2 regions of the Mycolicibacterium monacense genome follow, and region 2 is predicted to be linked to the other one. Evidence: riboswitches for the same ligand, from Rfam matches in the RefSeq annotation. Region 2 holds a riboswitch; the other holds the start of a gene.
The links. A riboswitch is a leader RNA that binds a small molecule or an ion and turns the genes downstream of it on or off. The one in region 2 is predicted to bind thiamine pyrophosphate.
Positions count from the first base shown of each region.

Region 1 (14,497 bases), 780 kb from region 2:
GATCATCAGGAACTGCCAGTGCACGGTGCCGCTGCGCTCACCGTAGAGCAGGATCGTGATCCCGGTGAGTCCGGCGGCCAGCACCAGCAGCGCACCGCGGATCAGCACCGCGCGCAACGGGATTCGCAGCGCGAGTATCAGCAGCAGTTCGAGCGTGAGCGCCGTCAGGGCCGACACCCAGTCGACGCTGGCCACCAGTCCGAAGGCGATCACGAAGGCGGCCGCCAGTTTCGCCACGGGGTTGATCGCGGTGTGCGCGGGCGCGGCGTCGACGCTGGTCATCGCACGCGCCCCGTGACCGTCGGGGTACCGATGTCGATCCGGCGGTCGCCGAGCACCGCCGCGAAGTCGAGGTCATGGGTGACCGCCACCACCGCGGTGCCGTCGTCGGCGATCTCGGCGAGCAGCCGGACCAGTTCCTCCCAGGTGTTGCGGTCCTGGCCGAAGGTCGGCTCGTCGAGGACGACCAACGCCGGGCGGGTGGCCAGCACCGTCGCCACCGACAACCGGCGCTGTTCCCCACCGGACAGCGTGTAGGGGTTCGCGTCGGCGAGGTCGGTGAGGTGCAGCCGTTCCAGCAGCGCATCGCACTGCCGGGCGACCGCGGCGGCGTCAGAGCCGAGCGCGCGGGGGCCGAGCGCCAGCTCGTCGCGTACAGCGCCGGTGAGGAACTGGTGCTCCGGGTTCTGGAACACACTGCCGATCCGGGTGAGCAGTTCCCGCGATCGCCACCGGATGGGTTCGCGGCGGTCGGCGGTCGGCGCGAACCCGTCGCGCGCCTCGACGCGGCCGGCGCGGGGTGGGAGCAGCCCACCCAGGGTCAGCGCCAGGGCGGTCTTCCCCACTCCGTTCGGACCGGTGACGACACTGATTGCCGCCCTGGGGATTTCGAAGGTCAACTCATCGGTTCGCGGGCCGCCTCGGTACCCGACCGACAGCTCGACGGCGTCGGCCAGCGGTTCACCCGGTACACCGCCGCGTTCGACGGCGGGCAGGTCTGCGCCGGGCACCCACACACCCGCCCGAGCCAGGTGCGCGCTCTGCCGCAGCACCGTCTCGGCCGGTGGTCCGTCGGCCACCACCTCGCCCCGGGTTCCGAGGACGACGACCCGGTCGACCACCGGAAGCCACACCGCCGTGCGGTGTTCGACGACGATCAGCGTTGCGCCGGTGCGTTCGGCCACCGCCGCGACCGCGTCGCGCACCTCGACGACACCGGCCGGATCGAGGTTGGCGGTCGGCTCGTCCAACAGGATCAGGCCGGGATCCATGGCGAGCACGCCGGCCAGCGCCAGCCGCTGCTGTTGACCACCGGAGAGCCGCGAGGTGTCATGGCGCAGCAGCAGATTCAGCCCGAGAGCGGCCAGCGCCCGGCGGGCCCGCGGCCAGATCACCTCGGGTGCGACGTTGAGGTTCTCCATCCCGAACGCGACGTCGTCGCCGACCCGGGACAGGATGACCTGCGAGTCGGGGTTCTGCAGGACCATCCCGATGCGGCCGCGTCGCTGCGCGGGCGCCACCCCGTCGACGAGCAGACGACCGGCTTCGTCACCGTCCTCGCTGCCGCCGAGCACACCCGCCAGCCCCTGCAACAGCGTCGACTTGCCCGAACCACTCGCACCGAGCAGCAGCACCCGTTCGCCCGGTTCGACGGTGAGGTCGAGGTCGCGTACGGCCCACGACGAGCGGCCGGCGTGCCGCCAGTGCCAACTCTGGGCGGCGACCGCGACACCGCCGGTGGTCATCGCCGGACGTCGCTCGGCGACCCTGTCCGGCCCGACGGGAAACGGGACAGCGCACCGGTTTTCGCCAGCCCCCGGACGACGTACCAGGACAATGCGCCGGCGACGACCGCCCCCGAGACGACCCCGGAGACGACGTAGATGGCCGCGAAGGCGGAGGTCGAACCCGGATACAGGAGCAGAAGTTCGTTGATCGCCATGGCCAGTCCGGCAGCGGCCCCGGCCAGCACCGCGACGGGCAGGTTCCACGCCCGGTACAGGAAGCAGGCGAACACGATCTCGGCGGCCAGCCCCTGAACGAGGCCGAATTCCAGGGTCATGACGCCCCACTGGTTGCCGACCAGGGCGGACACCGTCGCGGCCACGAGTTCGCCGTAGACCGCGGCGCCCGGTTTCCGGATCACCATCGCGGTGAGCACCCCGGCGAACAGCCAGCCACCGCCCAGCAGCGCCTGCAGCCCCGGCGCCAGCGCGCTCAGGGGCGCGCCGATCGGGTTGGACGCGATGTTCCACATGACGAACACCAGGCCCGCCGCGACGGCGAGCACGCTGGCCACCACGATGTCGACGACGCGCCATCGGTATGTCCGCGCCGTCTTGACGGGAGGTTCAGGAAAGGGTCGGGACACGTCGGTCATCAGTTCACTCCCTACGCCGGCATTACCCGGTCAGGTTCATACGGTCGACGGCCCCAGCCGTCCTCTCAGCGCACTCGGTGTGCACTCCCGCGTGGGTTATCGGTTCCAAGGTAGCGCAGCCACCCACACATGTCGCCATCGGAAACCCGAAGGTGTCGGAAGTCGTGATTTACACGCCACGGCCCGGCGCGGAAGCTGGCAGCGACGACAGGGAAGGCGGTTCGCCCATGACGATCGACGTCGCCGAACGGGAAGCGCTGCAGGAGGCGGTCCGGGATCTGCTGCGCAGCCGGTGCACCGAGCAGGATGTCCGGCAGGTGCTGACCGGTGACGACGGGTTCGACCGCGACCTGTGGCGCCGGCTGGCCGAACAGGGTGTCACCGGCATCGTGATCGGCAGCGAGTACGGCGGCGTGGGTCTGGGCGCGGTCGAGCTCGAGGCGGTGGCCGAGGAAACCGGGGCCGCGCTGCTCCCGTCGCCGTTCATCTCCAGCGCGGTGCTCACCGCCGCCCTGATCCAGGCCGCCGGCTCCGAGGACGACAAGCAGCGGCTGCTGCCCGGCCTGGCCGACGGCACCGCGATCGGGACGGTCGCGGTCACCGGGCGGGCCGGCACCTGGACCGCCGAGGGCGTCGATGTGCGCGCGGGTACCGACGGCACGTTGACCGGGAGCGCGCACTACGTGACCGACGGGCAGGTGGCCGACGTCCTGCTGGTGGTGGCCAACGGCACCGACGGTGCGGGCGTCTACGAGGTCGACCCCGGCGCTTCCGGTTTCGAGCGCGTCGCGGCGACGGTCTTCGACCCGTCGGTGCGGCTGTCGACGTTCACCTTCACCGGCACCCCGGCGCGACGACTCGGCGCGGCCGGATGGGATGCCGTCCAGCAGGCGCTGGACCTGGCGACGATCGCACTGGCCGGCGAACAGTGCGGTGGGACCCGCCGCATCTTCGAGATCACCGTCGAGTACCTCAAGACCCGCATCCAGTTCGGCCGTCCGATCGGCAGTTTCCAGGCGCTCAAGCACATGGCCGCCGATCTGCTGCTCAAGGTCGAATCCTCGACATCGGCCGCGCAGAACGCCGCGGCCCAGCGGGACACCGACCCGGACACCGCCGGCGGCGCGATCGCCCTGGCCGGCTTCGCCTGTGCGGAGGCCTACCGCGACACCGCCGCGGCGGCCATCCAGATGCACGGCGGTATCGGCTTCACCTGGGAGCATCCGGCGCATCTGTACCTCCGCCGGGCCCGCACCGGGCTGCAGTTGTTCGGCGGCCCACGCCTGCATCGCGAGCGTTACCTCCAGTCGAAAGGCGCCTGACCCATGACCGAGACGACTCCGAGCGCCGACGAGCTGCGCGCCGAGGTGCGTGCCTGGCTCGAGCAGAACTGGAAGGGCCTGCCGAAGTCGACCGATCCGTGGGTCGCCTCCCCGGAGCGGGTCGCCTGGCTGGAGAAGGTGCTCGACGCCGGTTACGCGGTGCCGACCTATCCGACCGAGTGGTTCGGCCGCGAGTACCCGAACCATCTGGCGTCCGCGATCGAGAAGGAGTTCAAGGCGGTCCGGGCCCCCGGCGCGCGCAGGGACAAGTACAGCATCCCGGCGAACACCGTGCTGAAGTTCGGCAGCGACACCCTCAAACGAGAGTTGTTGCGCGACTTCCTCACCGAGCGTGCCAGCACCTGCCTGCTCTACAGCGAACCCGGTGCCGGCTCGGACCTCGCCGGGGTGCACGCCACCGCGGTGCGCGACGGTGACCAGTGGGTGGTCAACGGCCAGAAGGTGTGGACCTCGGGGGCGGCGACGGCCGACTACGGGCTGCTGCTCGCCCGCACCGACTGGGATGTGCCGAAGCACAAGGGTCTGAGCTTCTTCATTCTGCCGATGAAACAACCCGGCATCGAGGTCAGGCCGCTGGTGCAGATCACCGGCGAATCCCACTTCAACGAGGTGTTCATCAGCGATGCCAAGGTGGGCGACGACTTCCTCGTCGGCGGTACCGGCAACGGCTGGCGGGTGCTGCAGACCGCGCTGGCCTACGAACGGTCCATCATGGGCGACAGCGGCCGCGGCTCGCGCAACAGTTCGCGCGCCGACAGCCTCGTCGAACTCGCCCGCGAACACGGCCGCCTCGACGACCCGGTCATCCGCGATTCGCTGGCCACGGTGCTCGCATTGCGAGAACTGAACCGGCTCAACAACGCTCGCGCGAAGGCGTCGACGTCGATCGGCACGTCGAGCTCGATCATGTCGCTGGGCAAGCTGGCCATGTCGGACATCCTGCACACCGAGGCGCGGGTGAAGACCGACATCATCGGGGCCGAGGCGCTGCTGGCCGGACCGGACCACCCGGAGGCCGACGACATCAACTTCCTGACGCTCAACGCCTACTTCACCTCCATCGGCGGCGGCACGGATCAGATCCAGCGCAACATCATCGGCGAGCGGGTCCTCGGGCTGCCCAAGGAACCCGAAGTCGACCGCGACATCGCGTTCCGCGACGCGCGCCGGAACTGATCGATGAGCGACGCGTACGACCCGCCGCTGGCGGGCATCCGGATCCTCGACCTGTCGGCGGGTCCGATGACCGCGATCGGGCGTCTGCTGGCCGATCTCGGCGCCCACGTGACCGCGGTCGGGTTGGCCGGCGTGACCGCCCACGCCCCGGTCGGCCCGGTGTCCCTGGCGACGGCGATCAACCGGCGGGGTGTGGCGGCTGTCGACATCGACACCTCCACCCCGGCGGGACGGCAGCAGTGGACCGATCTGCTCGGCGCCGCCGACGTCCTGATCGAGGACACCCGGCCCGGTTCGTCGGCCGAACGCCTGCTCGCGGTCCACGAGCTCCGCACCGCCCACCCCGGGCTGATCGTGTTGTCGCTCAGCGACTTCGGACGCGACTCCGACTTCAGCACGTGGCAGGCCACCACGCCGGTGCTGCACGCCCTCACGAGCGAGCTGTCCCGGTCGGGCATCCCGGGGCGGGCGCCGCTGGTGCCGCCGGGTGAGCAGTTGCCCTACCACGTCGCGGCGGCGCAGGCCGGTGTCGCAGTGCTCGCCGTGCTGCTCGACCGCCTCCGTACCGGGATCGGCGACCGCATCGACTTCGCGATCCTCGAGGGTGCGATGCAGGCGCTCGACCCGCCGTTCGGGACCATGGGCACCGCGTCGGCGGGGGTGCCGACGGCTCAGCAGCAACGCAATTGGGACGCCGAGCGGCTGCGCTATCCGATCGTCCCCTGCCAGGACGGTTACATCCGCATCTGCCTGCTGGCGAAACGGCAGTGGCACGGCATGTTCGAGTGGATGGGCCGGCCGGAGGAGTTCGCCGATCCGAAGTTCGAGGGACTGCTGGACCGGCTGACCTCGATCCCGCTCTGGGCGGCCATCGAGGCCTTCTGCGCCGACAAGACGCGCAACGAGTTGGAACATGAGGGGCAACGGCACGGCGTGCCGACCGCCGCGGTGCTCAGCCTGACCGAGGCGTTGGCCACCGAACAGGTCGTCGCCCGCGGGTTCTTCGGTGACACCGAACTCGCCCCCGGGCTCGTCGCCCCCGTCCCCCGCGGCGTCGTCGAGATCGACGGGTGCCGCGCAAGCGCCGGCACCGCCCCCGACCCCGGTGCGCCCACCCTGCAGGGTGCGCCGGTCCTCGAGCAGCGCCCGAGAACCGACCAGGGTCTTCCGCTGGAAGGTCTGCGCGTACTCGACCTCGGCGTGATCGTCGTCGGCGCCGACACCGGGCGACTGTTCGGCGATCTCGGCGCCGACGTCATCAAGATCGAGAACGCGGCGTTCCCCGACGGGATGCGCCCGGGCCGCAGGCCCATGAACGCGAGCTTCGCCGGCGGACACCGGAACAAGCGGGCGATCGGCATCGACCTGCGCTCCGCCGAGGGCCGCGAACTGGCGCACCGACTGGTGCGTGAGGCCGACGTCGTGCTGACCAACTTCAAACCGGGGGTCGCGGCCGCCCTGGCGATGGACTACGACACGCTGAAGTCGGTGAACCCCGGCATCGTCGTGGTGGACAGTTCGGCGTTCGGCCCGACCGGCCCGTGGGCGCAGCGGCTCGGCTACGGCCCGCTGGTCCGCGCCGCAGCCGGCTTCACCAAGCAGTGGGTCTACCCGTCGGATCCGGACGAGTTCTGCGACACCGTGACCGTCTATCCCGACCACGTATCGGCCCGCATCGGCGTGCTGGCCGCGCTCAGCCTGCTGTTGCGCCGCGAACGCACCGGCCTCGGCGGGTCGGCCAGCATCGCGCAGTCCGAGGTCATGCTCAGTCACCTCGCCGCCGAGATCGCCGGCGAGGCGCTGATCCGCGCCGGACACCAACGCTCCGACGCGCAGGACCACGACGCCCCGTGGGGGCTGTTCCGCGCCGACGGCGACGACGCGTGGGTGGCGGTCACCGTCCGCGACGACGCCGACTGGCAGGCGCTGTGCCGGGTGCTCGGCCGCCAGGACCTGGCCGGCGATCCGCAGCTGGGCGACCGGACCGGGCGGGACCGCAACCGCACGCGCATCGACGAGGCCGTGACCGACTGGACGGTCCGCCACTCCCCCGGCCACGCCATGGATCTGCTGCAGGCGGCCGGTGTGCCCGCGGGCGCCGTCATGCACGCCGCCGAGCTGCCCGGCTGGGAGTTCTACGCGCAGCGCCGCGCCTTCCGCGAGGAGCTGCATCCCCACGGCCGGGAACCGTACGTGCTGGAGAACGCCCAACTGCACTCCGAGCGGATCGCGGACCCGCCGCTGGGGCAGGCGCCGCTGCTCGGTGAGCACACCGTCGAGATCGCCACCACGCTGCTCGGACTGGACGAGGCGGCCGTGGCGGATCTCGTCGAGCGCGGCGTGCTGCAGACGCATCGGCTCTGAGGTCGGCGGGTCCGCGGGACGGCTGCCGCGGGTCCGTACGATTCAGACAAACCGATCGTCGGACGAGGTGTCTTGGAACTCGACTTCACGCGACTGAAGTACTTCGTCGCTGTCGCCGACGAACTCCACTTCAAACGCGCGGCCGACCGGCTCCGGATCACCCCGCCACCGCTGAGCAAGCAGATCAAACTGCTCGAACGCGAGCTCGGCGGCCCGTTGTTCGAGCGCAACTACCACGAGGTCCGGCTGACCCCGCTGGGCGAGCAGCTGGTCGGCCCGGCCCGCGACATCCTGCGGCGGGTCGACGAGTTCAAGGCGACGGCGGCCCAGGCGGTGCAGGGTGCGGCGGCGCTGCGGATCGGGGCGACCGCGTATGCGCCCTCCGATCTGCTCGCCCAGGTGGAGGCGGCCGCGGCGGACCTGCCCAATCCGTCGGTGTTCAGTGTCCCCGGGTCGGCCGCCGAGGTGATCGCCAAACTCGTGTCCGGGCATCTCGAGATCGGCGTCATCCACCTGCCCGCGAAGGACAACCGTCTCGCGCACCGGGTCATCGCCGCCTACCCGGGCGCGATCGCGGTCCGCTTCGACGATCCGCTGGCCGCCTTCGACACGGTGACGGTCGAGCAGTTGCGGGACCGAGAGGTGGTGATCGACTTCGCGCGGCCGAACCCCGTGGTGTTGGCCGCGCTGACCCGGCAACTCAGCGCGCGCGGTGTGCACCGGATCGTGCGCACCACCAATCAGCGGGGCGGCGAACTCGAGATGGCGGCCCAGGTGTCGCACCGGCATCTGGTGGCGATCCTCACCTACGTCCCCGCCTCGGCGATCGGCCGGATCTTCTCCCCACCGGAATTCAGACTGATCCCGATCGACGAGAGCACATGGCCGCCGGCCGAGATCGCGCTGGCGTGGTCGCGTGACCGCGCTCGAGCCATGCCGGAGATCGAGCAGGTGGTGGAGCGGTTGGCGGATGCGGTGGAACGGGCGCGGTCGCACTAGGGCTATACGCTCGCGAGTTCTACACCACGGTCGTCGCCTGTGCGGTCCCACGACCCTGGTGTAGAAGTCGGCGCAAGACCGGTTGTGCCAGTCGGCTGCTCAGTCGAGGCCGCGGGCGGCGAGCGCGTCGGCGAATCCGTCGGCGGTGCGCAGCGCGGCGACCACCACCGGGGCGACGACGATGCGCGGCGAGAACCGCAGACCCCGAGCGCGGCGCGCCTCTTCCACCTGGCGCACGGTCTCGACCATCAGCGGGATCGCCCGGATCGTGAGCGCCAGACCGAGCGCGACCTGCTCGACCGGGAATCCGACCCTGCCCAGCGGACGCATCGCCCGGGTCATCGCGGCCAGCATGTCGGTGGTGCGGGTGCTCGTGGTGACCGCCGCGGCCAGCGCCACGGACAGCGCCAGGATCCCGCAGACCACCAGGGCGCGCTGCCAGTCGGTGAACAGCAGCTGGAACGCGAAGATGACCGCGACCACCCACAGCACCGGACGAAGCTGCGTCACAACGATTCTCGGGCCCATCCGCGCGGATGCCAGGACGGCCAGCACCCCGAGCGCCGCCACGCCCAGGTGCGCGGGCGTGTCGACGACGACCGACATCAGCGCGATCAGCGCGCCGAGGCCGACCAGTTTGACGCCGGCGGGCAGCCGGTGCAGCAGCGACTTCCCCGGCCGGTAGACGCCCAGTACCGTCACGACATCAACCGCCGGTAGGCCGACAGCGCGACCGCCGGCACGTCGTCGGCCACCACCTCACCCTCGTCGAGGACGATCACGCGGTCGAAGTCGTCGACGACGGTGAGGTCGTGGGTCACGACGATCAGCTGGGTGTCCAGGGTGGCGAACGCGCCGCGCAACATCGCGGTGTTGCGCAGGTCGAGCAGCGTCGTCGGTTCGTCGGCCACCACGATGTCGGGCTCGGTGACCAGTACCGCCGCCAGCGCCAGCAGTTGCTTCTGACCGCCGGAAAGCAGGTGGGCGGGGTGGTCCGCATGTCCGGCGAGCCCGAACCGGTCGAGCACCCGCCGGGTGCGGGCCGCGCGTTCGCCGCGGCTCAGCCCGTGCCGCGACAGCGACAGCTCGATGTCCTCGGCGACGGTCGGCATGAGGATCTGGCGGTCGGGGTCGGTGAAGACGAAGCCGACCCGGCGCCGGACCTTGCGGGTCGCCCGCCGGGTGTCGAGGCCGTGCACCCGCACCGCGCCCCGATCCGGGAGTAGCAGGCCGTTGATCATCCGCGCCAGCGTCGACTTGCCGCTGCCGTTCGCCCCGACGACGCCGATCCGGCGTTCGGACAAGGTGAGCGAGACGTCGCGCAGTACGGGGCGGTCACCGTACGCGTGGGTGACCCCGTCGAACACGATGCCGTCGACCTCGATGCCCTCACCCATCGGAGGTGCGGCGCCGTCTCCACGGGGTGATCAGGCCGGGTCGGGCGCGGTGCACCTGCGCCGCGACGAAGGCCGTCACCACCGCCTTGGCGACGTCGCCGGGCACGTAGATTCCGTTCGTGGACAACGCCGCCCACCACGACAGATCGGTGCGGATCATCAGGCCGACGGTGCCGAACGCGTAGATCACCGCCATCCCGCCGACGACGTTGATCGCGATGCCCCACGAGATCCGGTACCTCGGCATCATCATCGCGGTCAGCGCGCCGATGACCACCGCGGCAGGCAGCCACCCGACGAAGAACCCGGCGGTCGGGGACGACAGCGACACCAGCCCGGTGCGGGCGCCGGCCAGGATGGGGAGTCCGGCGATGGCCAGGATCGCGAACAGCGCGACGGCCAGCGCCCCCTTGCGCGGGCCGAGGATCGACCCGGCGAGCATCACCCCGAGGGTCTGCACGGTGATCGGCACCCCGCTGGGCCCGACGGTGATCGTGCCCGGCAGTCCGAGGGCGGCGATCAGCGCCGCGAACACCGCGGCCTGGGTGAGGTCACCCGCGGTCACGGCCCGGCGCCGTGGCGCGTCCACCTTCCCGTCCATGCGGGAGATTATGGCCGTGCCTCAGCGCGGCACGTCAGGCGGTGTGATGCTGCGCGGCGCGAGCCCCAGCGCACGGACGTGTTCGGCGATCGTCCCCAGGTTGGTGGTCCACACGTCGTCGTGGTCGAGGACGTAGCGCATCAGGTCGTCGAGTTCGGCCGCGCGCGACGTCCGGCCGGTCAGGAACGGGTGGTTGGTCAGCACCCAGCAGCCGCCGGCCCGGCGCAGTCCGTCGAACTCCAGCTGCCACAGTTCCCGCGCCTTGCGGGGGCTCTCGATCAGACCGCTGCCCGAGATGTCGGGCAGGAAGCAGTACTGCTCCCAGTCGTCGAGCGCCCACTGGATCGGAATCTCCACCAGCGGATCGTGCCCGGCCACCGCCAGCTCGTACGGATGGTCGGCGTCCATCAGGCTCGAGTCGTAGAGGAACCCGCGTTCGGCGAGCAGCGCGGGCGTGCGCCACGACAGGTCCCACATCGGCGCGCGGTAGCCGACGGGCCGCACCCCGGCGACGTCGGCGAGCGCCGCGAGCCCGCGGTCGATGACGTCGATCTCCTCCTCGAGGGTCAGCGCGGTGGGCTGTTCGTGCAGGTATCCGTGGTGGGCGATCTCGTGTCCGGCGGCCACGATGCTGCGGATCGCCTCCGGGTAGCGGTCGGCGGTGTGACCCGGCACGAAGAACGTGGAGGCGATCTGATGACGCTCCAGCAGGTCGAGGATGCGCGGGACCCCGACCAGCGGGCCGTAGGCCTGATGGCTCATCACGCTCATCCGCGCGCCGACGGCCTCCAAATTTCCGGCGGGCCCCCACAGCAAGGCCGATTCGGCGTCCACGTCGAACGTGAACGCGGCCGCCGCGGATTTGCCGTCGGGCCAGCGCAATTCGCTCATCGGTCGGCCATCAGCGTGATCAGCTCGTAGGCGAGGTTGGCCCCGGCGACGGCGGTGACCTCGGCCTGGTCGTAGGCCGGCGCCACCTCCACGATGTCGGCGGCGACGATGTTGCACCCGCGCATGGCCCGCAGCACCGCGACCAGTTCCCGGCTGGTCATGCCGCCGATCTCCGGGGTTCCCGTGCCCGGGGCGAACGCCGGGTCCAGCACGTCGATGTCGATGGACACGTAGACCGGATGGTCGCCGACCCGGTCGAGGACCCGTTCGATCACGCCGTCGACGCCGATGCGGTCGATGTCGCGGCAGTGCACCACGGTGAATCCGAGTTCGGCGTCCTCGAGCAGGTCGGCGCGGTCGTAGAGCGAACCGCGGATGCCGACGTGCGCGGAGCGATCCTTCACCAACAGCCCCTGTTCGGACGCCCGGCGGAACGGGGTGCCGTGGGTACAGGGGGCGCCGAAGTAGGTGTCCCAGGTGTCGAGGTGGGCGTCGAAGTGCACCAGCGCCACCGGACCGTGCACCTCGTTGACGGCCTGCAGGGCCGGCAGCGCGATGGTGTGGTCCCCGCCCAGCAACACGACACGCTGTTCGGGGCGGGTGAGAAGCCCGAGCACCCCGGCGCGGATCTCGTCGACGGCGGTGGCGATGTCGAACGGGTTGGCCGCGATATCGCCCGCGTCGACGACCTGCGCCGCGGCGAACGGCGACACGTCGAGCGCGGGGTGGTACGGCTTGAGCAGCCGGGACGCCTGCCGGATCGCGGACGGGCCGAATCGAGCACCGGGCCGGTAGGTCACACCGCTGTCGAAGGGCACGCCGACGACGGCGATGTCGTAGTCGCCGACCTCGTGGCGCTGCGGTAACCGCGCGAACGTGGCGATTCCGGCGTACCGCGGTACCGCCTGTGCGTCGACCTGACCCAGCACCCCCGTCTCCGACTGCACGTACTGCACGTGTCCTCCCTCTGTTGTCATGCCCTCCCCCTCGTCGAGCCGCCGTTGCAGGAGATCACCTGTCCGACAACCGCGTCCATGGTGAAATCGGAGAGCAGCTCGACCGCTGCCGACACCTCGCCGGGTGATCCGATGCGACCCAACGGGATCTCCGCCGCATATCGCCGATGAATGGTCGCGAGGTCCACCCCGGCGGCGTCGGCGTCGACCTGCAACTGCGGGGTGTCGGTCACCCCCGGTGCGACGGCGTTGACGATGATGTGCTCCGGGGCCAGTTCGCGGCCCAACGTCTTGACCAACGAGATCAGCCCGGATTTCGCGGCGCAGTACGCGGTGGCGTCCGGCCAGCCCGTCAGCCCCCATTCGCTGGAGATCACGACGATGCGCCCCGCGCCTGCGGCGCGCATGTGCGGCAACACCGCCTGCACGAGGAAGAACGTGCCACCGAGGTTGGTGTCCACCACCTTCCACCAGTCGGCGTCGTCGTGTTCGAGCAGCGGCGCCATGGTCATGTAGGCGTGGTTGGCGACGAGGACGTCGAGGCCTCCGGTCTGCTCCACGACCGCGGCCGCGAGGCGCACGCATTCATCCGGGTCGGACACGTCGCCGGGCAGACTGAGGCCGCCAAGCTCCTGCGCCAGTGTGGTCAGCGCAGCGCCGTCACGAATGTCGTTGAGTGCCACGGTGGCTCCCGCGGCTGCGAGGCGGCGGGCGTGCGCGGCGCCCATCCCCTGGGCCGCCCCGGTGACCAGCGCGACACGTCCGGTCAGATCGGTGGTCATATGACGGCTCCGGCGTTGACGTTGACCACGTCACCGACGCTGAACGTCGCGTCGCAGACCAGGTATTCGACGCAGCGGGCGACCTCTTGCGGTGTGGTGAGCCGCCGCAGCGGCAGTGAAGCCAGATATTGCGGTGTCCGGCAGGGATTGTCGGCGGCGAGCAACGGGGTGTCGGTAGGTCCGGGCGCCACCGCGTTGACCCGTACACCGCGGGCGGCCACCTCGGCGGCCAGGCTGCGAACCAGGCCGATGACCGCACCCTTGGCCGCGGCGTAGTGCGCGTCGCCGTCGCCTCCTCCGACCGCCAGCTCGCTGGTGATCGCCACCAGGGTGCCGCGGGTCTCCAGCAGGTCGGGCAGGCAGGAGCGTGCGACGTTGACCAACCCGCCGAGGTGCACGCGCAGCATCGTGCGCCACGCCTCGGGGGAGATGTCGGCGACCGGGACCATCTCGTAATGACCGGCGGAGTTCACCACCACGCTGACCGGACCGAGCCGCTCGCGCAGCTGTGCCACCGCGGCGTCGACCGCACGCCCATCTGAAATGTCCACAACGACAGCATGTTCGACGTTGGGTGCGGGGTTACGGTCCAGGCAGCCGACGGTGTAACCGCGCTTCGCCAGTGCGTCGACCACCGCGGCGCCGATACCACTGGCACCGCCGGTGACCAGGGCGACGGCATCACTCATGGGTGTCGGCGAGTTCGTCGCGAACCTCTGCGTCGTCGATGACCTCGCTGGCGAGGATGCGGGAGCGGACGCCGGCCAGCAGCAGCGCGCCGAGCACGCCCAGCACGGCCACGCCGATCCACACCGACCAGTCGAGGTAGCGCTGTTCGAAAGCCACACGCGGCCACGCGATGTTGAGGAACTGCAGCGCCGCCCACACCACCGCGATCAGCGCGATCGGGAGCGTCGCGCGGCCCAGCGAGAAGGCGCCCGGTGTCCACGCGCGACGCAGCATCACCACGAGGAAACCCACCAGCGGGAACAGGAACGCCAGGTAGAAACCGCCCGCCGTGAAGTTCACCATGAGCGAGTAGACGTCACCGGCGACGATGCTGAGCAGGAACAGGGCCGCGCCGACCACCGTGGTGACGAGGATCGCCACCACCGGGATGCGCGCCTTACCCCGCAGCCGGACCAGCACCCCCGCCGCCGGCAGGGCGCCGTCGCGGGCGTAGGCCCAGATGACCCGCGAGGCCGAGGTCTGCAGCGCGAGGAAGCTGGCGAGGAAGCCGATGACGAACAGCACCTCGACCGGTTTGGCGACGCCCGCACCCAGCGCGGTGGTCAGGGTGTCGTACACCGGGTCGGCCACGGTGCCGTCGGCCACCGCACCGAGATCCGGGATCGCCAGGATGATCGCGAGGCTGGAGTAGGCCACCACGATCGCGATGAACGCCAGCGAGAACAGCACCGCCTTGGGGAGGTCCCGGCGCGGCTCGTGGACCTCTTCGGCGATGGACCCCGCGCTCTCGAACCCGACGAACGACCACCCGATGAACGCCACCGCCAGCATGAAGGGCCCGGTCAGATAGGCCAGTGTGCCGGTGTCGGCGCCGCCGCCCTCGAACAGCACCGACAGTGAGTTCTCCCGGTGGAACAG
Region 1 covers NZ_AP022617.1:5,050,961-5,065,457, reverse strand. The annotation lists gene G6N49_RS24185 (energy-coupling factor transporter transmembrane component T family protein) at 1-282, opposite strand, end outside; gene G6N49_RS24180 (ABC transporter ATP-binding protein) at 279-1,745, opposite strand; gene G6N49_RS24175 (ECF transporter S component) at 1,742-2,380, opposite strand; TPP riboswitch at 2,372-2,481, opposite strand; gene G6N49_RS24170 (acyl-CoA dehydrogenase family protein) at 2,608-3,702, shown strand; gene G6N49_RS24165 (acyl-CoA dehydrogenase family protein) at 3,706-4,899, shown strand; gene G6N49_RS24160 (CaiB/BaiF CoA-transferase family protein) at 4,903-7,263, shown strand; gene G6N49_RS24155 (LysR family transcriptional regulator) at 7,336-8,262, shown strand; gene G6N49_RS24150 (energy-coupling factor transporter transmembrane component T family protein) at 8,362-8,964, opposite strand; gene G6N49_RS24145 (energy-coupling factor ABC transporter ATP-binding protein) at 8,961-9,659, opposite strand; gene G6N49_RS24140 (biotin transporter BioY) at 9,652-10,260, opposite strand; gene G6N49_RS24135 (polysaccharide deacetylase family protein) at 10,282-11,151, opposite strand; gene speB (agmatinase) at 11,148-12,128, opposite strand; gene G6N49_RS24125 (SDR family NAD(P)-dependent oxidoreductase) at 12,125-12,889, opposite strand; gene G6N49_RS24120 (SDR family NAD(P)-dependent oxidoreductase) at 12,886-13,578, opposite strand; gene G6N49_RS24115 (APC family permease) at 13,571-14,497, opposite strand, start outside.
Region 1: linked by a shared signal. The riboswitch ahead of G6N49_RS24175 (ECF transporter S component) and the one ahead of thiD (bifunctional hydroxymethylpyrimidine kinase/phosphomethylpyrimidine kinase) in region 2 are both predicted to bind thiamine pyrophosphate.

Region 2 (14,497 bases):
ACCGACTACCACTCGTTTCTGGCCGCCGGCGTGCCGTTCGGCGGTACGACCACCGGTGCGGCGCAACAGAAGACCGAGGTGCAGGCGCGGCTCTGGGGCGGACGGGCCGGCGCGGCGTTCGACCCGAACTATCACACCCGTCGCGACACCATCGACAACGTGGACCGTCACGCGCTGGGAATCATGGGTCCGGCGGTGGCCTTCGCGGTCGGCACCTATGCGCACTCCATCGAGGGCGTTAACGGGGTGCCGCCGCGCGACCGACGCGACCGTGACAGGCCGTAGACACCACCGAATCCGTCGTGTACACGAGCGCCCTTCACGACAGCGAACTGGGCAACGGGGCTGATTTGTCGACTTCTCGTTGCTGGGCGGGGGCCGGTCGCGCTGCGCGCCCTTAGCCGTCACCCCGCCGTGTGAGCCAGTTCATAGTGGGCGGGCAAAGGTGCTCCAGGGCATAGCAGCAGCTGTTACCGACGAGTAATGGTCGCTCCGAGTCGGCGGCCGCTTCGTGTAGCGAACTCGCCCCGGGTGGTGGGGCCACGTGCGCCACAGTTTGCACGGTACGGGAGTGCTTGTGCTTGCAAGTAGTTAGCTGCTCGCAAGTTGGCATTTCCAGCGGGAGGCCGCCAGCGAATTTCGTTTTGCGGATATTGACGATCACTTCGCTGCGTTCCCGGCAACGCAACGCCCTGACATGCAAATTCACACTTGCTTTTAACTTACTCTCGGGTAGGTTTCAGGCTCGGGTGGGGATGAGCAAAGGAGAATTCAATGCAGACCGCTGTTCGCTCGTACGTGTCGGCAGGTGTCGCCCTCGCCGGTGTCGGCGCCATCGCCTTCAGCCCAGTGGTGCCGATTCCGGACGTCGAGGTGCCGGCGATCTCGTCGTCGGCCGTCGAGCTCAACGCGCTCGTCAACCCGATCGAGCTCTTCGTGCCGATCTTCGAGAAGGCGTTCGCGGACACCGGCGCGCTCGGTCAGCGGGTCTTCGCGAATCCCGCGCCGATCCTGGAGCAGATCCTGGCCAACCAGGTCGCCAGCGCCCAGACGCTCGGCGAGATCGCCGGGGTGTTCGGGGAGTCCTTCCAGACGGCATTCGCGGCCGCCCCGGGACTGCTCGAGACCGCATTCGATCAGTTCGCGGCCGGTGAGATCACCCTGGCGCTGAACACCTTGTTCGACCTCGCGCTCTCGCCGGTCATCGGGCCGCTGCTGGACAGCATCTTCATGGGGGACGGGGTCCTCCAGGACCTCGTGGGCGTCCTCCAGAAACCGTTGGTCAACGCCCAAAATGTGATCGGCCTACTCGGTGACCCCGACTTCCTGCTGACCATCGGACTCCTCCCCCTGCAGACGGCGTATGCGCTCAACACCGCCGTCGGCGGAGCGGCCGAAGCGCTCCTCGCCGCCGCCGAAGCCGGAGATCCCGAGGGGTTCGTCAATGCGATCACCACCGGTAGTGCGAATGTCACCGCGGCAGTGCTGGACCTACTCCTCAACCCGGGCACTCCGCCGTACAACTACGACCAGGGTCTCGTCGCTGCGCTTCTGAGCGCCCGCGACATGATCGCCCAAGCCATCGGCGCGCCCGCACCGAGCCCAGCGCTGTTGGCAACAGTGAGCTCGGAGGTGACCGATCCGGCGCTGACGACCATCACGTTGGACGTCGCGCCTGCATCGGACGCCATCGAGGCCCCGAAACCCGCTGCCGAAACTGATGTTTCAGCCGTCAGCCTCAGCGCCGATGCGGTCGATGCCACGGAGCCCGCGACGGCGGTGGCCGAGGAGACGGCTGCGGTCGAGGCCGGTGTCGATGAGGTCGTCGCGGAATCCGAGGTCGTCACGCCGAAGAAGTCGGATCCGCTCAACGAGCTTCGCAAGGGCGTCGAAGGCGCCGTCAACGACATCCGCAACGGGTTCAAGCACGCCGCGGCGAGCCTCACCGGCAAGGCGAGCAAGCCCGCGAAGTCGGAAAGTTCCCCGGCGTCCGACAGCGGCTCGGCGTCCGAGAGCGACTCGGGGTCGGACTCGGGCAGCGGTTCGGGGTCCGACTCGACGTCGGGCGACGCCGAGTAGAGCCGTTCCGTCCGGCCTCACACGGTGGAGGTGGAGGGCTCGGCAGATCTGCTCGTGCGCAGGCCCAGCAGGCGCATCCCGTGGTAGACCAGCAGCGCCGCGATCGAGCCGAGCGCGATCCCGGTGAACGTGAGTTCGCCTGCCTGCCAAGTGAAGTCGGCGATGCCGATGATGAGTGGGATGGCCGCGGTCATCTGGTTGACCGGCAGCGAGAAGTCGACGTGGTTGGTCAACCAGATCCGCACACCGAGCACGCCCACCAACCCGTAGAGCACCACGGTCGCGCCGCCGAGCACACCGGCCGGGGTGGCCGAGATCGCCGCCCCGATCTTCGGGCACAGCGACAGCGCGATGGCCACCACCGCTGCCACCCAGTACGCGGCCGTCGAGTACACGCGGGTGGCGGCCATGACGCCGATGTTCTCCGCGTACGTCGTGGTCGCCGATCCGCCCCCGAAACCGGCCAGCGTGGTCGCGACACCGTCGGCGGCGAGTGCCCGCCCGATGAGCGGATCCATGTCGGTTCTGGTCATCTGACCGACCGACTTCACATGGCCGATGTTCTCGGCGATCAGCGCGACCACGGCGGGCAGGAACATCGGCAGCACTGCGAGCGAGAACGACGGCGCCTCGAAGTCGGGTAGACCGACCCAGGGGGCCGCCGCGATCGCCGAGGTGTCGACGTCGCCCATCGCCAATGCGAGCAGATACCCGATCAGCACCGCGAGGAAGATCGCCAACCGGCCGATCATCCCGCGGAAGAACGCCAACGTCGCGACCAACAGCACCAGCGTGACGGTGGCGACGACGGGCCCGGCCTCGAAGTTCGTCTTGGCGGCGGGTGCGAGGTTGAACCCGATCAGCGCGACGATCGCACCGGTGACGACCGGCGGCAGGGTGACGTCGAGCCAGCGGGTGCCGACGAGGTGGACGACGCCGCCGATGACGATCAGCACCAGTCCGAGTGCGACGATGCCTCCGAGCGCGCTGCCCGTGCCCTCCGACGCGACGGCCGCCGTGACGGGCGCGATCACCGAGAAGCTCGAGCCCAGGTAGCTGGGCAGCCGGTTGCCCGTGATGATCAGGAACAGGATCGTGCCCACACCGGAGAACAGCAGGGTGGTGGCGGGCGGGAAGCCGGTCAGCACCGGCACCAGGAACGTGGCACCGAACATCGCCACCACGTGCTGAGCGCCCAGGCCGATGGTGCGGGGCCAGCTCAGGCGCTCGTCCGGGGCGACGACGAAATCGGCGTCCGCGCGCGCTTCGACGGGCTTCCACTTCCAGTTCGCCGACCGACCGGTCTTGGCTGGGATCACGGTTGCCTATCTTGCACCGTTGCCGGTGCTCCGCGCGCGGCGTACCGCATAGGCCAGCGCGCCCACCGCGAGCACGGCGACGCCGGCGAGCACGGACGTCCACGGCAGCGCGAACGCCAGCAGCAGGCAGCCGGCCAGTCCGACCGCCGGCACCACCCGGGCGCCGAGCGTCCACGCCGACGCGTTGGCGATCGCGTAGTACATCAGCACCGCGAACGACGAGAAGCCGATCGCGTCGCGCAGATCCACCGTCGCCGCCAGCGCGGCGACCAGCACGCCCACCGCGACCTCCGCGCGGTGCGGGGTGCCGTGGCGGGCGTGCACGGCGGCCAACCCGGACGGCAGGTGACGGTCGCGCGCCATCGCCAGCGCCGTGCGCGAGACGCCGAGAATCAGCGCGAGCAGCGAGCCGAGCGCGGCGACCGCGGCGCCGGCGCCCACGACAGGGACCCAGCCCGGGAACCCGGCCGCCCGGACCGCATCGGCCAGTGGCGCCGTCGAGCCGGCCAGCGCCGCGGGTCCCAACTGGGCCAGCACGGTGACCGCCACGACGGCGTAGACCGCCAACGTGAGGCCCAGCGCGATCGGGATGGCGCGGGGGATGGTGCGCGCCGGGTCGCATACCTCCTCGCCCAGGGTGGCGATGCGGGCGTATCCGGCGAACGCGAAGAACAACAGGCCGGCCGACTGGAGTGCGCCGCCGACCGTGACGTCCGCCCCGAAGTCCAACCGGTCGCCGACAGGATCCCCGAACCCCAGGACGATCACCACCACGACGGCCAGCACCGCCAGGACGACCGCGACGATGAGGCGGGTGAGCAGCGCCGATTTCCGGATGCCCGCGTAGTTGACCGCGGTGAGCGCGACCACGGCGGCGACCGCGATCAGGCGGGCGCCACCGGGCCAGACATAGACGCCGACGGTCAGCGCCATCGCCGCGCACGAGGCGGTCTTCCCCGCGACGAACCCCCAACCCGCCAGATATCCCCAGAACGGGCCCAGTCGCTCCCGGCCGTAGACATAGGTGCCGCCGGATTCCGGATAACGCGCGGCCAGGCGCGCCGAGGAGGTGGCGTTGCAGTACGCGACGACCGCCGCCACGGCCAGCCCCACCAGCAGGCCGCCACCGGCGGCGGCCGCCGCAGGCGCGAGCGCGGTGAAGATGCCGGCGCCGATCATGGCGCCCAGGCCGATGACGATCGCGTCGACGAGACCGAGTCGTCTCGACAGCGCCGGCCCGCCGGGTGGGTTCACACCGTGATGCTAGGAAGTCTCCCGGTCGCCGGCGAGCGTGTCCTCGTCCTCGTGGGCGACCGTTGCCGTGAGCAACACCGCGACCATGGCGACGACCCCGGCCGCGATCAGCGGGATGGTCCACAGCCGGCGGGTCAGCAGCGCGTTCTGGCAGGAGGCGACGAAGTCGGTGCCGTCGACGGCGGCATTCTCGGCCTGTGTCAGGTTGGCGACGAATCCGCTACCGCACTCGACCTGCCAGCCCCACTGGTCGTAACCGTCGATCAGGACCGGGAATCGCAGCGCGAACAGGCCGATCGCCATCAGGATGGCGCCGCCGATGCCGATGTACCAGGCCCGTGCCGACATGCTTCCCCCTCCGAGACGCTCCGACGATGTTAACGCTCATTCTCAGCCCACGTCGACACCGAATGACAATCTCTGCCGTCGCACCGAGTTGTGCGGTGTGCGGCATTAGTGTGTTCGGCATGGCGCCCACCCCGCCCGGCCGCGGTGACGGTGTTCGGCGCCGTCCCAAAGACCGCAAAGCCCAGATCGCCCGGGCGTCGGCCGAAGCGTTCAGCTCACTGGGCTATCACGGGGTGAGCATGGACGCCATCGCCTCACGCGTCGGCATCTCGGCGGCCGCGCTGTACCGGCACTACACCGGCAAGTACGAGTTGTTCCGCGACGCGGTCCTGGCGCTCGGGCAGCAGCTGGTCGACGCCACCGCCTTCGTCGACGGGGAGATAAGCGACGACGGGTTCGGCGCCCACATCACCGAAGACCCCGAGCGGACCCTGGTCCACCTGGCGACCGCGGTGTGTGACGCGGCGCTGGCCAATCGCGAATCCGGCGGGCTGTACCGCTGGGAGGCGCGTTTCCTGCGCGGTGACGATCAGGCCACCCTGGACTCGCAGATCCGCACCGTGCACCGCCGCTTCCAGCAACCGCTGCGCATGCTGCGCCCGGAACTCGACTCCCGGCAGCGGTGGACGTTGTCGACGGCGATGATCAGTGTGCTCGGCAGCATCGTGGACCACCGGGCCAAGCTGCCCGCCGGTCAGATCCGCCCACTGCTCGCCGAACTCGTCGTCGCGCTCGTGCCCGCCGAGTTTCCCGACCTGCCCGACGATCCCGAACCCCCGGCACCCACCGCCGCCGCGCACCGGTCGAAATACGAAGCGCTGCTGATGGAATCGATGCGGCTGTTCAACCTGAAGGGCTATCGCGACACCTCGATGGAGGACATCGCGGCGGCCACGGGCATGCCGGCCTCGGGCATCTACCGGTACTTCTCCGGCAAGAGCGACATCCTGGCCGGGGCGTTCCGCCGGTCGGCCGATCGTTGGTCGGCGGAGATGTCGGCCATCCTCGACACCACCGCCGACCGCGAAGAGGCGCTGGCCAAGCTGATCGACGGACACGTGGCCAGGTCGTTCAGCGAGCCCGAACTGGACTACGTGTACTACACCGAACGCCTGAACATGTCACCGGCCGATCAGCAGATCCTGCGCAACCTGCAGCGCTCGACGGTCGAGACCTGGGCCGACCTGGTGGTGACGTTGCGACCGGAATGGACTGCGGGACAAGCCCGTTTCGCTGTCTACGCGGCGTTGGCGGTCACGACCGACCTGGGCAGGCTGGTCCACTACCGCAACTCGCCCTACACGCGCGCGCTCGTTGCGGGGTTGATGGACCTGACCCTGCTCGGCCGCTACCGCTTGCGAACGGTGTTGCCCGCCAAGTAGACCGCGTATCCCAGCAGTCCGGCCAGACCGAATTTGCGGGTCCTGCGGCCCGCCAGCGCGAGACCGATCGCCGTCTCGAGGCTGCCGTTGGTGTAGATGTGGCGACGGGTGTTCTGCGGGAATGCCGCCACGGTGATCGGCTCGAACACCTGCGGGCGAACGAAGTGCGCCAGTCCGGTCCCGGCGATGGCCAGCCCGGTCAGCTTGGCGGCACGGTTGTCTTGTTGCGGCACAGAGGGTCCTCTTTCAGGCAATCTGGTAATCACTGAGCGGGAACTCGGACGCCTCTTTGATGGCGTCGCGCGTCGACATCGGGCGCAGCAGCGACGGTTCGCCGCTCGGGTTGAAATAGTAGGACCGCGACGAGGCGCAGTTGCCGAGCGTCCACAGGGAACTGCCGAGCGCTTCCGTCATCCGATCGAGGTAACGGGTGTTGGCCTCCTCGGTCACCTCGAACGTCGTGGCGCCGCGCCGGTGCACCTCGCTGAAAAGCCGGTCCATCAGCCGCATCTGGTACTCCATGGTGTTGAAGAAGTTCAGACCCAGGAATGCGTACGGGCTGGCCAGGCTGAGGTAGTTCGGGAAATACGGCATCGACACACCCTGGTACGCCTGGAAACGCGTTTCGCGCCACCACTTCCCGAGGTTGCGGCCACCGCGGCCGATGATCTCGATCGCCGGGAAGTTGGCCTCCCACAGGTCGAATCCGGTGGCCAGCACCAGCGTGTCGATGACGGTCTTGGTGCCGTCGGCGTTGACGATGCCGTCGGCTTCGACATGGTCGATCCCGTCGGCCTGCAGGTGGACGTGCGGTTTGGTGAACGTGCGGAAGTAGCTGTTGGAGAACGTCGGTCGCTTGCAGCCGATGTCGTAGTCGGGGGTGAGCTTGCGCCGCAGCTCTTTGTCGCGGATCGCCACGAACTGGTTGATCTTGCACAGATCCATCGCCGACATGTTGAGGCGCCGGAACAGCGGCACCTTGTAGTGCACGACACCGATGTTGATCATCGCCTCGTAGATCGTGTCGGTGATCAGCCGCACGGTGCGCTGGAGCAGCGGAACCCGCGCGAACAGCCGTTTGGTGCGCTCGGAGAACCGGATGTCGACCTTGGGCGCCACCCAGATCGGGGTGCGCTGGTAGACGGTGAGGTCGGCGGCGTTCCTGGCCAGTTCGGGGATCAGCTGAACGGCGGTGGCGCCGGTGCCGATGATCGCGATCCGCCGGCCCGACGGGTCGAAGCTGTCGTCCCAGTCGGTGGTGTGGATGACCTTGCCCTCGAACGAGGTGATGCCGGGAATGTCGGGGGTCCGCGGTTGCGAGAGGAACCCCGTCGCGGTGATGAGATAGCGGGTGCTCAGCGTCTCCCCGCCGTCGAGCGCCACGCGCCAGAGCTTCGCCTCTTCGTCCCAGCGGGCGCCCTCGACGGCCGTGTTGAAGCGGATGTGGCGACGGACGTCGTACTTGTCGGCCACCTCGTCGGCGTACTGCTTGATCTCCGCACCGGTGGAGAACAGCCGCGACCACTTCGGGTTGGGCTCGAAGAAATAGCTGTAGGTGGTGGTGGGGACGTCGACGGCCAGGCCCGGGTAGTGGTTGACGTACCAGGTGCCGCCGAGGTCGTCCTCGCGGTCGAGGATGACGAAGTTCGCGTAGCCCATTCGCTTGAGCTGAATCGCGGCACCGATTCCGGCGAATCCGGCGCCCACGATGACCGCGTCGTACTGCTCCGAAGTCATGAGTAGACGGTACCCCAGGTATCGGAGTGGTCCCGTGCCGCCGACCTGGGCGGCGTCAGCCCTTCAGTGAACCCGCGCGCGGCGGGTTCAGGGTTGCGACGCAGGTCACCGCCCGGTCGCCGTCGGACCAGGTCTCGTCGGTGGGGAAGAGGACGAACAGTCGCACGGTGTCGTCGGTGACCGCGGACGGTGAATAGCTCGCCAGTTCGGGTGCGCACCGGTTGGCGTACTCGACCATCGCGTCCTGTCCGGGGAAGTCACCGTCGGGCATCTGGAGCACCGCGAACACCTCGCCGGCGTGCGGTTCGGCGCAGTCGACGGTCTTGAGCGTCCTGACCTCACTGCCGTCCGGGATCTCGGAGAGGCAGTCGCCCAACTTCACCTGTGTTGCTGTCACCGTGCCCTCGCGCACCACCAGGACCACGAAGAGCACCACGGCGATGGCGATCACGACGACGGTCAGCGCCACCAGGCCCAGGATCAGCCAGAGCTTGCTCTTCTTGGGCGGGGGCGGCGGTCCGGCCGGCCGCATCTCGGCGTAGGGCTGCGGCGGGGGCGGTGGGAAGTACGGCTGTCCGTAGGCGGGCTGGCCGTAGGCCGGCTGACCGTAGGGCTGCTGGCCGTACGGGGGCTGGCCGGGGGGTGGGGGTGGCGGGCCCGGCGGCATGCTCATGTGTTCGACCCTAACCGGTGGCCAGCAGTCGCAGCGCCGCGTCGACCGCCAGTTTCGGCACGTCGAGCGCCTTGGACCCCAGATCGTGACGCGCGCCGGTGATCTCGACGAGTTCGGTCGGCCCGGCGACGAGCGCCGCCGCCGCGGTGAGCTCGTCGATGCTCCCGAACGGATCCGCGGTGCCGTGCACGAACACCGTCGGCACACCGATGCGGGGCAGGTGTTCGGTGCGGGCCCGGTCGGGCTTGCCGGGCGGATGCAACGGGTACGAGGACAGCGTCATCACGTCGAGGGCCACCCCGTCGTCGGCGACCGCCATCGACGTCATCCGGCCACCGTAGGAGTGTCCGCCGGCGATCACCGGCCCGTCGGTGAGTTCGCGGGCGGCGGCGACCGCGTCGGCCACCCCCGCCCGGTCGGCGGTGGCCGACCCCGAGGGCGGGCCCTTGGGTCTGCGCCTGCGGTAGGGCAGGTTGTAGCGCACGGCCAGCCAACCCCGCCCGGCCCACTCGTCGCAGAACCTGACCAGCAGCGGCGCGTCCCGGTTACCCCCGGCGCCATGGGTCAGCAGCACCACCCCGCGCGGTGTGCCCGCCGGTTCGTGGGCGACGCCGGCGATGTCATCGAGGTTCATCGGCGCTCAGCCTGAACAGCGCGGAGACCGGACCGTGGCCGTGGCCCAACGGGTATGCGGCGCGCAGACATTCGGTCACCCACTGTTTGGCGAACGCGACCGCGTCGGGGACGGAGTAGCCGTGCGCGAGTGCGGAGGCCGTGGCGGCCGCCAGGGTGTCGCCCGCGCCGTGGTCGTGGCCGGTGTCGATGCGGTCGGCGCCGAACTCGTGGAACTCGGAGCCGTCGAACAGCAGATCGGGGCTGTACGCCGACGAGCGCAGGTGGCCGCCTTTGACCAGTGCCCACTGTGGGCCGAGCGCATGCAGCGCCCGCGCCGCGTCGCGCTGGGAGGCGGCGTCGGTGACGTCGATCCCGGTGATCAGCCGCACCTCGTCGAGGTTGGGGGTGACCAGGGTGGCGAGGGGGAACAGTTCGGAGCGCAGTGCGTCGAGCGCCGACGGATGCAGCAGCGGATCGCCGTGCATGGAGGCGCACACCGGGTCGACGACCAGCGGTGCGGGCCGCAGGCGACGCCACGTCTCGGCGACGGCGGTGATGATCTCCGAAGAGGCCAGCATCCCGGTCTTGGCCGCCTGGATGCCGATGTCGGAGACCACCGCCTCGATCTGCCCGGTGATGACGTCGATGGGGATCTCGTGGAAACCCTTGACGCCCACGGAGTTCTGTACGGTGACGGCGACCACCGCGACACAGCCGTGGACGCCGAGCATGGCGAAGGTGCGGGAGTCGGCCTGGATCCCCGCGCCACCGCCGGAGTCGGTGCCCGCGATGGTCATCACCCGCGCCGGGGTCTGGCCGGGTGGGGCGAGTGGCAGGTATCGCGTATCGGTCATCGAAAACTCCCTACGCCGGCATTACCCGGTCAGGTTCGTACGGTCGACGACCCCAGTCGTCCTCTCAGCGCGCTGGTGCGCGCTCCCGCGTGGTCGGTGGTGCGTTGCTCAACCTAGCGCAGACGCCGGATGGGGCGAACGCGAATTGCCGACCGATTATTTGTATAGATAATATATGTGTTCTGCGGCGTCCGCTCGTCGCTGCGCACCGTCGGATACGAAACGAACGAGACTGCAGATGACAACCGAGCTCACCGGCCGGCGCCGGATCGCCACCGATCGCGACCACCCCCTCTACAAGTGGGTGGTGCTCTCCAACACCACGCTGGGGATGCTGCTCGCGACCGTCAACTCGTCGATCGTGCTGATCTCGCTGCCGGCGATCTTCCGCGGCATCGGCCTCAACCCCCTGCAGCCTGCCAACGTGACCTACCTGCTGTGGCTGCTGATGGGATACATGGTGGTCACCGCGGTGCTCGTGGTGCTGTTCGGACGGCTGGGCGACATGTTCGGCCGGGTCCGCATCTACAACCTGGGCTTCGTCATCTTCACGCTGTGTGCGCTCGCGCTGTCGTTCCAACCGTTCGACCTCGACGCCGGCGCGTGGTGGCTGATCGGGTGGCGGGTGGTCCAGGGCGTCGGCGGTGCGATGCTGATCGCCTCCTCGGCGGCCATCCTCACCGATGCCTTCCCCGCGCATCAGCGCGGAATGGCGTTGGGCGTCAACATGGTTGCCGCCGTCGCCGGTTCATTCCTCGGGCTGGTGATCGGCGGCGCGCTGTCCGAATGGCACTGGCAGGCGATCTTCTGGGTGGGCGTCCCGATCGGCGTCCTCGGCACGGTCTGGGCGATGCGTTCGCTGCGCGAGGTGGGGGAGCGCAGCCCCGGCCGGCTCGACTGGGCGGGTGCGGTGACGCTCGGCCTCGGGCTCACGGTGCTGCTCACCGGGATCACCTACAGCATCCAGCCCTACGGCGGTTCCCCCACCGGGTGGGGCAACCCGTGGGTGCTCGGCGCGATCGCCTTCGGGGTGCTGGCGCTGGTGGCGTTCTGCGTCATCGAACTGCGGGTCGATCAACCCCTGGTCGACATCCGGCTGTTCCGCATCACCGCGTTCGGCATGGGCAACCTCGCCGGGCTGATGTCCTCGGTCGGCCGCGGTGGACTGCAGTTCATGCTGATCATCTGGCTGCAGGGCATCTGGCTGCCGCTGCGGGGCTACGACTTCGAGGCCACCCCACTGTGGGCGGCGATCTACATGCTGCCGTTGACCTTCGGATTCCTCGTGGCCGGACCTCTGTCGGGGTGGCTGTCCGACCGCTACGGCGCCCGCCCGTTCACCGTCGGCGGCATGCTGCTGATGTGTGCCACCTTCGTCGCGCTGGTGCTGATCCCCGTCGACTTCGACTACTGGCTCTTCGCGACGCTGATCTTCCTCAATGGTGTCGGTGGCGGGGTGTTCACCTCCCCGAATTCGGCCGGGATCATGTCGAGCGTGCCGGCGAGCGCGCGCGGCGCCGCCTCCGGGGTGCGGGCCACGTTCTTCAATGCCGGCGGATCGCTGTCGATCGGGATCTTCTTCTCGCTCATGATCGTCGGGCTGGCCAACACGCTGCCCGGAGCCATGAGCGCAGGCCTGCAGGCGCAGGGCGTCTCGGCGGCGGTCGCCGACGAGGTCGCAGGCACGCCGCCCGTCGGCAGCCTGTTCGCGGCGTTCCTCGGCTACAACCCGATCGGCGAACTCCTGGAGCCGTCGCACGCGCTGCAACAGCCCGGCGTCAACGCCGAGGTGCTCACCGGTCAGACCTTCTTCCCGCACCTGATCATCGAGCCCTTCCACACCGGACTGGTGGTGGTGTTCGTCGCCGCCGCGGTGATGATGCTGATCGGCGCGGTGGCGTCGCTGTTCAACGCTGGGCGTTACGCCGAGCAAACGTGATCATCCGGTGGGCGGCCCCCACGATCTGCTGCGAAGATACGTAGGTGCCCCTGCAGCTCATCAGCCGCGACGCGGAGTTGAGCGCTGTCGACGACCTGCTCTCCGCAGTGCCGACGGGTACCTGCGTGCTGGTGCTCGAAGGCGATGTCGGGATCGGTAAGAGCACCGTGTGGCGCGCAGGCATCGAACGCGCCCGGACCCGCGGCTTCCGGGTGCTCGCGGCGCACCCGGTGTCCAGCGAGTCGGTGGCCGCGTACTCATCGCTGGCCGAACTGCTCGCCGATGTGGACACCGAGGTGCTCGACCACCTGCCCGCCCCGCAACGAGTCGCGATCGACCGGGTCCTCTCTCGCGCCGACGACACGGGACCCGGCACCGATCAACGCGCGGTGGCCGCCGCCGTCCGGTCGGTGCTCGAACGGCTGGCCCACGACAGTCCCGTCCTCGTCGCGATCGACGATCTGCAGTGGCTCGACCCGCCGACCGCCGCCGTTCTCGCGTCGGTGGCCCGCCGGTCCGCGGGCGCCATCGGTTTCCTCGTGACCGTGCGCTCCGGCGCAGGCGACCACACCGAGACGCTGCTCGAACCGTCGCGTCCGGAGCGTCTGCACCGGGCCCGGGTGCATCCGATGACGGTCGGGGGCCTGCACGCCATGATCAGCCACCAGCTGGGCCGGTCGCTGACCCGCCCGAGAATGGACTGGGTGTACGAGGTTTCGGCCGGAAACCCGCTCTACGCCCTCGAATTGGCGCGGGCACTGGACCGGGACGCCACCGGTGTCGGGCCGCTGCCGGCCACCCTCGCCGATCTGGTGCGGACACGCATCTCCGGTTTGCCCGACCACACCCGGGAGGTCCTCCTCGCCACCGCCTGTATCGCGTCGCCCACCGTGGATCTGGTGGCGCGCGCCGTCGGCGACAACGTCGAGTGGACCGTCGCGGCTCTCGAGGAGGCCGAACGGCACGGCGTCGTCGAGATCACCGGCTACAAGGTGACTTTCAGTCATCCCCTGTTGGCCCGTGGGGTGTACGCCGAGGCGTCCGCGGACGAACGGCGGTGGATGCACCGCCGGTTGGCCGACATCGTCGAGAGCCCTGAGTCCCGGGCCCGGCACCGCGCCCTCTCGAGTGACGGCGCCGACGAGCAGACGGTCAAGGCGCTCGACGAGGCGGCCGAATCGGTCCACCTGCGCGGCGCACCCGCGACCGCCGCCGAACTGCTCGACATGGCCCGTGCCCGCGGGGGTGACACCCCTGAACGCACGCTGCGTGCCGCGGCCTGCCACTTCGAGGCGGGTGATGCCGCGCGGGCACGAGTGTTGTTGGAACACGCCCTTTCCGAGATCCCGCCGGGTGAGCTGCGGGCCCGGGCGCTGCAGCTGCTCGGTCTGGTACGGCTCTACGCCAACAGTTCGTCCGAGGCGGTGCCGATGCTCGAACAGGCCATCGCCGAGCCGGGCGTCAACCCGGACCGCCGGGTGCACATGCTCGTCATGTTGGCGTTCATCGAGTTCAACGCGGGGCGCGCGGACCGGGCGGTGCAGCGCGCGGAAGAAGCCGTGACACAGGCGATGACACTGCATCGGCCGGATCTGATCACCCAGGCCAAGCCGATTCGCGCGCTGCTGCGGTTCCTGCTCGGCGAGGGTTTCGACGAGGCTGAACTCGACGGCGTGTTCGATTTCGACGAGCCCGAGGGCCTACCGCTGGCCGCGCAGCCGAGGACCCTGCACGCCCTGCTGATGTTGTGGACCGACCGGCTCGACGAGGCCGCCGACCAGTTCAACGCGATCGCACAGCGCTGCATCGAACGGGGCGACGAAAGCGAGCGGGCGTTCGTCGACTTCCACCTCGGGCAGGTCAACGTCTGGCGGGCCGACCTCGCGGCTGCGGAACGGGTCGCCGAGGACAGCGTCGAGCGGGCGTTGCAGTCCCACGGTGACCTGCCGCTGTTCGTCGCGTTGATCGTGCGGGTGATGGTGAGTGCCCACTTCGGCCGCGAGGACCAGACGCGCCGGTTCGCCGCCCAGGCGCGGACGGTCGGGGAGCGGTGTGAGTCCACCCGTCTCGGGGTGTGGCTGACCACGAGCCTGGGTTTCCTCGAGTTGTCGCTGGGCGACCACCGGGCCGCGGTGGACGTGTTGAGTCCGGCGGTCGAGGGCTGGTCGTCGGCGGCGACCGGGATCCCGGCGCCCACCGAACTCGTCACGGCGCCGTTCCTGCCGGACGCGGCGGAGGCGCTCATCGGCATCGGCCGCCTCGATGAGGCGGAACGGCTCGTCGAGGCGTTGGAGGCC
Region 2 covers NZ_AP022617.1:4,267,548-4,282,044, reverse strand. The annotation lists gene G6N49_RS20550 (M20/M25/M40 family metallo-hydrolase) at 1-285, shown strand, start outside; gene G6N49_RS20545 (hypothetical protein) at 775-2,079, shown strand; gene G6N49_RS20540 (uracil-xanthine permease family protein) at 2,097-3,398, opposite strand; gene G6N49_RS20535 (APC family permease) at 3,405-4,652, opposite strand; gene G6N49_RS20530 (hypothetical protein) at 4,662-5,000, opposite strand; gene G6N49_RS20525 (TetR/AcrR family transcriptional regulator) at 5,120-6,382, shown strand; gene G6N49_RS20520 (DoxX-related protein) at 6,349-6,615, opposite strand; gene G6N49_RS20515 (flavin-containing monooxygenase) at 6,629-8,119, opposite strand; gene G6N49_RS20510 (septum formation family protein) at 8,175-8,792, opposite strand; gene G6N49_RS20505 (alpha/beta hydrolase family protein) at 8,803-9,426, opposite strand; gene thiD (bifunctional hydroxymethylpyrimidine kinase/phosphomethylpyrimidine kinase) at 9,413-10,261, opposite strand; TPP riboswitch at 10,252-10,360, opposite strand; gene G6N49_RS20495 (MFS transporter) at 10,500-12,200, shown strand; gene G6N49_RS20490 (helix-turn-helix transcriptional regulator) at 12,245-14,497, shown strand, end outside.